Linked DNA regions of Arthrobacter crystallopoietes. The protein of the gene in region 1 interacts with the protein of each later gene in a pairwise test. Links are inferred from orthologs where the notes say so. Each region holds a gene or a part of one and is shown in the gene's direction. Other genes may lie near its edges.

Region 1 (3,157 bases):
GCGATGATTTCCACCATGCCGTCCATGTGAACCTGACGGGCGAAACCGCCGGCTACTACGCGGACTTCGAGGGCCTGGATGTGCTGGCGAAGGTGCTCACGGAGGGCTTCTTCCACAACGGCACGTACTCCTCCTTCCGGCACCGGCACCACGGCCGGCCGATCAACAAGGAACGGGTGAAAGCGCGCCAGCTGGTGGTCTGCACGCAGAACCACGACCAGATTGGCAACCGCGCCGCGGGGGACAGGCTGTCCTCCACACTGGGCTATGGTCGGCTGGCGATGGCTGCCGTGCTGAACCTGACGTCGCCGTTCACGCCCATGCTCTTTATGGGCGAGGAGTTCGCCGCGTCCACCCCCTGGCAGTTCTTCACCTCCCACCCGGAGCCGGAACTGGGCGAGGCCACGTCGGCCGGCCGGCTCCGGGAGTTCGAGCGGATGGGCTGGGATCCGGACCTCGTGCCGGACCCGCAGGCCGAGACCACCTTCACCAACTCCAAGCTGGACTGGTCCGAGCCGGAGCGCGGGGACCACGCGCGGCTGCTGGCGCTGTACAAGGACCTGATTGCGCTGCGCCGGCAGACCCCGGAACTCACGGACCCGGATTTCGCTTCCGTCCAGGTGGAGTTCGACCAGGATCACGGCTGGTTCATTCTGCGCCGCGGCCGGATCAGCGTGTGCTTGAACTTCGCGGACCGGACCTGCACCGTGGATGCGGGCACCGGCCGGTTGCTGCTGGCCACGGAAGACGAAGCGAAGCTGGACGGTGTGCTGACGCTGCCGGCCAACTCCGCCGCCATCATCCGGGGGCAGGGCTAAGGGGCATGATCAGCGCCTGGACCGGTCGCCAGATCCGCGCCGCCGAGCAACCGCTGCTCGACGCCGGGCACGGCGACCGGCTCATGGCCACCGCCGCCCAGGGGCTGGCCAACGCCGTGGTCCGTGCAGTGCGGGAAAACCGCGGACGGATCTACGGCGCGCGGCTGGCAGTGATCGCCGGCAGCGGCAACAACGGGGGAGACGCGCTCTTCGCCGCCGCCACCCTCGCGCGCAGGGGAATGAGTACGACGGCGGTCCTCACCTCGGCGCGCAGCCACCCGCAGGCGTTGGCCGTGTTTGAGAAGGCCGGCGGGACTGTGCTGCGGCTGGCCGCTGGTGGTGCCGGTACGGGCGCGGGTGGTGACGATTCCGCCGCCGCGGCAGCCGGTCCTTTCGTCACGCCCGACGAAGCCGCAGCCAGCTGCTCCCGTGCGGATGTGCTGATCGACGGGATTCTCGGAACCGGAGCCTCGGGCGGTTTGCGCAGCCCGGGCAAGGATCTGGTGGAGAACATCATCGCGCGGGGAACCCCGGCCCTGACCATCGCCTGCGACCTGCCCAGCGGAGTCTCTGCCGATACCGGGGAAGTCTTCGGGCCCGTCCTGCCGGCCGACCTCACCGTGACTTTCGGTGGAGCCAAAGCCGGACTGCTCACCGATCCCGCCGCAGAGGTTGCAGGCAGGGTGCTGACCGTAGACATCGGCCTCGGTCCGCTTCTCCCGGTGCCGGAACTTCGGCGGCTGGAACCGGCGGATCTGGCCGACTGGTGGCCCGTACCGCAGAGAACCAGCCACAAGTACACGCGCGGCGTGCTCGGAATCGTCGCCGGGTCGGCCCAGTATCCGGGCGCCGCACTGCTGTGCACGCAGGCGGCCGCAGCCACGGGCGTGGGCATGATCCGCTATCTGGGCCCCCAGGAGATCTGCCGCCTGGTCAACCTCTCGACGCCGGAAGCGGTTTGCAGCCAGGGCACCGTGGGGGAGAGCCGTGTGCAGGCCTGGCTGGTGGGACCAGGCGCCACCGGGGATCGGGACCAGCAGGTCCGCGTTCGGGACGCGCTCGCTTCCGGACTGCCGGTGGTGGCGGACGCCGGCGCGCTGGACAGCCTTCCGGCCGACCTGGGCCCGCAGGTGATCCTGACGCCGCACGCCGGTGAACTCGTCCGAATTCTTGCCGAGCAGGACGTGGAGGTGACGCGCGAGCAGGTGGAGGCATCGCCGTCGGACTTTGCACGCCTTGCCGCCGGGCTTACCGGTGCCACCGTGCTGCTCAAGGGAGCAGCCACCGTCATTTCCTCACCGTCCGGTGCTCTCTTTACCCAGGACAACGCCACGCCCTGGCTGGCAACGGCAGGTTCCGGGGACACGCTCGCCGGGATCCTCGGCGCGCTCGCCGCCACAGTCCAGCGCGACCGCCTGACCGAAGCAGGCCTTCCCGAGCCCGACCATTGGGCGGCCGTGGCTGCCATGGCCGCCGCTGTGCATGGGATCGCCGGAACCGAGGCCGCTGCCGGAGGACCCGTCGCCGCCTCGGACTTCGGCCGGGCCGTGCCCGAAACCGTGCGGACGCTGCTGGAACTCCGTCAGGACGGCTAACGCTCTCACCTGGCGGCTGGACCTTGGGCGGAGTCGCGGGGTTCAGGCGGGATCGGGCGGCAGGATCCTGACGCAGCAGCGCCCGGGCGCAGGATCCAGCACCGCGGTGCAGCCGGCAGGCCCGGTCTTGCCGGTCACCGCCGACAACAGATCCAGGTTCAGCCCGCAGATGGTGGCCGTGTGGCTTTGGGACAGGCGGTGGAACGGACAGTTTTGCAGGACGACGCTGCCGTCCGCTTCGCTCTCGGGCTTGAACCCGTACTTCTCCAGGGCATGCTCAAGATTGTCCGCGTCCTCGCCGATGGCACTACCCGCCTCGGCGGCCACCCGCCGCAACGACTCGTCCACCGGGGCTCCGGTTCGGTGGGAATTCTCGACGGCGGCCGCAAGAAGTTCGGCCGCCAGGTCGTAGTGTCGTTGCGGCAGGCTGACCGAGACCTCTCGGACCGCCGGAGCATACAATTTGGTCGGCCGGCCCGACCCTGGACCGCTGCGCCCGGACAACCGCCGGTAGCTCACCGTCAGCAGTTCTTCCCGCGCCAACCGGTCCAGGTGGAAGGCCGCCGTGCCGCGCACCATGCCCAGCGCGCCGGCGACGTCGTCCCGGCTGACCGGTCCCTCCGCCTCAAGGATGTATTCATAGACCCCACGCCGGGAGGAATCCGCTAAAGCGGCAACTGCGCTGACCGAATCGGACTCCGTGCGTGCTTTCATACCTGCAATTTTACTCTAAAAACAACAACC
Region 2 (3,176 bases), 2.6 Mb from region 1 along the record:
GTACGGCTCGCTGACACGGCAGAAGATTGAAGACATGCAGGCAGCGCCCGACGCCGGTCCCCGCGGCAAGAAGGATCCGCGCGACTTTGCGCTGTGGAAGGGTTACAAAGAGGGCGAGCCCGCCACCGCCAGCTGGCCCAGCCCGTGGGGCACCGGCCGCCCCGGCTGGCATCTGGAATGCTCGGCCATGGTCACCAAGTACCTGGGCCCGGAGTTCGATATCCACGGCGGGGGACTGGACCTGCGGTTCCCGCACCACGAAAACGAGATGGCGCAATCCCGCGCCGCCGGCCACGGCTTCGCGAACTTCTGGATGCATAACGGCATGGTCACCTACGAGGGCGAAAAGATGTCCAAGTCCGTGGGCAACATTGTCACGCCGACCGAAATGCTGGAGCTGGCCCGGCCGGTGGTGGTCCGCTACTACCTGGGCCAGGCGCAGTACCGCTCCGCCCTGGACTACAACCCGGGCTCGCTCACGGAGGCCGCGGCCGCCGTCGAACGCATTGAAGGGTTCCTGCAACGGGCGCTGAAGTTCCTCTACGGCGAAGACTTCGGCTTCGTAGGCAGCGATGTCCCGGAGGCCTTCCGCGCCGCGATGGACGACGACCTGAACGTGCCGCAGGCGCTGGCGGTGATCCATGAGACCGTGCGCGCCGGCAACACAGCCCTGGACGGCAAGGACAGCGAGGGGATAGAGCGGGCGCTGCACCAGGTACTCGCGATGACGGACGTGCTCTTCATCAATCCGCTGGATCCGCACTGGAACGCAGGCGGAACGGACATCGCCGCACGCCAGGCGCTGGACACCCTGGTTCAGGCGCAGCTCGAGGAACGCCGCGCGGCCCGCGAAGCCAAGGACTGGGCCAGGGCCGATGCCATCCGCGATACGCTGGCCGCGGCCGGCGTCGTTGTGGAGGATTCCGCGGACGGGCCCACGTGGACCGTGGCAGCCCGGTAAACTCGTAGGCATAGGCAAGACCTGGACGACGGGAATCGCTAGAAACTGATCCCGCGCCGACCGGTGCGGAGCATATTTGACTGACCGAAGGTAAAACCATGGCCAACAAAGGACGCCCCGGAGCGGTGCGCAAGACCAAGAAGGGCCCCACCACGGGGACCGGAGGGCACGGGCGCAAGTCCCTCGAAGGCAAGGGGCCGACCCCGAAGGCTGAGGACCGGCCGTACCACAAGGCTTATCGCGGCAAGGAACTCGCCGAGCGTTCCGCCGCCAAGCGGCCCGCAGGCCGGGCAGGTGCCTCCCGCGGACGCAGCAAGACCGCCGAGGAGGTTGTCACCGGGCGCAACTCCGTGGTGGAGGCACTGCGCGCCGGAGTGCCGGCGAAGGCGCTGCACGTAGCGGTCCGGGTTGAGATGGATGACCGGGTCAAGGAGTCCCTGAAGCTCGCCGCCGAACGCGGTATTCCGGTGATGGAATCCCACAAGCCGGAACTGGACCGGATGACCGAGGATGCCGTCCACCAGGGCCTGGTCCTCCAGATCCCGCCGTACGACTACCAGGACGCGCTGGAACTGGCTGAAGAAACCATGGCCAAGTTCAAGAAGGGCTACATCCGCAACGCGCCGCTGTTCATCGCGCTGGATGGCATCACGGATCCGCGCAACCTCGGCGCCATCATCCGCTCGGCCTCGGCCTTCAGCGGTCACGGCGTCATTGTGCCCGAGCGCCGCTCGGTGGGCATGACGGCCTCTGCTTGGAAGACCAGTGCCGGGGCAGCCGTGCGCGTTCCGGTGGCCAGGGCCTCCAATCTGAACAACGCGCTCAAGGCCTTCAAGCAGTTGGGCATCTACGTAGTGGGGCTCGACGGCGGCGGCGACGTTTCGCTGCCCGGACTGGAACTGGCAACCGAGCCGCTGTGCATCGTGGTCGGTTCCGAGGGCAAGGGCCTGTCCCGGCTCGTCCGCGAGAATTGCGACCAGATTGTCTCCATCCCGATCGACTCGGACATGGAATCGCTGAACGCGTCCATGGCCGTGGGCATCAGCCTGTACGAAGTATCCCGGCAGCGCGCAGCGCAATAGCGCCGCCGTACCAACAGAACAGGCATACCCTTGGCCAACCCCGCCGATTCCGTCACTCCCATCAACACCACAACCAACGCGAGCGTTGGCCGGCAAACCGCCGGGCACCGGGGCAGCGAGGGCCGTTCCTCCCGCACCTCCAATCCCGTACCGCTCGGCGTCAGCGCCGGTGCTGCAGGGCTGTTGGCCGGGGAGGTCAACGTGGCGGTGTTCGCGCCGGCGGTCTCCGCCCTGGATATCCATTTCGAGGACGCCGACGGCCGGTGGGGCGCCGCACTCCTGCCGGAACTGACCGACGGCGTGCACCACGGGATCGTCCGGGGTTTGCTCCCCGGCAACCGTTATGCGTTCTGGCCGCACGGCAAGGCCCTGCCCGGCGGCGGTGCGGGGCAGCTGCTGCTGGATCCTTACGGCCGTGCGATTGACGACGACGGCGGCATCTTCCGTTCGGTTCACGTGGACGCCGGGTTCGACTGGGCCGGTGATACCGCGCCGGAGGTGCCGTGGCGGGACACGGTGGTCTACGAATGCCATGTGAAGGGCCAGACCAAGCTGCACCCGGAGATTCCCGAAGCGCTCCGAGGAACTTACGCGGGCCTGGCACACCCGGTCATGCTCGAGTACTTCAAGAACCTGGGAATCACTTCCGTCCAACTGCTGCCGGTGCATTTCCATATCGATGAGCCGCACCTGCAGGAACTGGGGCTGTCGAACTACTGGGGCTACAACACGTTGGGCTTTTTCGCCCCGCACGCCCGGTACGCCACCAGAGCTGCGCGCGCGGCGGGGCCAAAGGCTGTGCAGGACGAGTTCAAGTCCATGGTCAAGAGCCTGCATGAAGCCGGGCTCGAAGTCATTCTCGACGTGGTCTATAACCACACCGCCGAGGGCGGCAAACACCAGCAGACCTACTCGTTCCGCGGCCTCGGCGACGAGGTCTACTACCGCCACGACGGCCACGGCAACTATCTGGACACCACTGGCTGCGGCAACACCCTTGACCTGAACGAGCCGCAGGTCCTGGCCCTGGTGGTGGACTCGCTGCGGTACTGGGTCCAGGAATTCCATGTCGACGGCTTCCGTTTCGACCTGGCCGTTTCGCTCTGCCGCGACCCGGACGGCCATTTCAACCC

Evidence for each region.
Region 2: the proteins of J5251_RS18630 (region 1) and rlmB interact in binary tests that used the Escherichia coli proteins (3 or more experiments, as listed by UniProt). The link is inferred for Arthrobacter crystallopoietes from one-to-one orthologs.

What each region holds. Positions count from the first base shown.
Region 1 is NZ_CP072014.1:4,065,318-4,068,474, reverse strand. The notes cover bases 278-3,118. They hold J5251_RS18630 (NAD(P)H-hydrate epimerase), read left to right. Parts: upstream 278-823; coding sequence 824-2,413; downstream 2,414-3,118. Other genes in these bases: J5251_RS18625 (helix-turn-helix transcriptional regulator), read right to left, coding at 2,456-3,118; treZ (malto-oligosyltrehalose trehalohydrolase), read left to right, coding at 278-818. In the rest of the region: more of treZ, read left to right, coding at 1-277; more of J5251_RS18625, read right to left, coding at 3,119-3,127. UniProt on the Escherichia coli protein: Bifunctional enzyme that catalyzes the epimerization of the S- and R-forms of NAD(P)HX and the dehydration of the S-form of NAD(P)HX at the expense of ADP, which is converted to AMP.
Region 2 is NZ_CP072014.1:1,492,662-1,495,837, forward strand. The notes cover bases 192-3,051. They hold rlmB (23S rRNA (guanosine(2251)-2'-O)-methyltransferase RlmB), read left to right. Parts: upstream 192-1,059; coding sequence 1,060-2,043; downstream 2,044-3,051. Other genes in these bases: cysS (cysteine--tRNA ligase), read left to right, coding at 192-961; glgX (glycogen debranching protein GlgX), read left to right, coding at 2,227-3,051. Also shown: more of cysS, read left to right, coding at 1-191; more of glgX, read left to right, coding at 3,052-3,176. UniProt on the Escherichia coli protein: Specifically methylates the ribose of guanosine 2251 in 23S rRNA.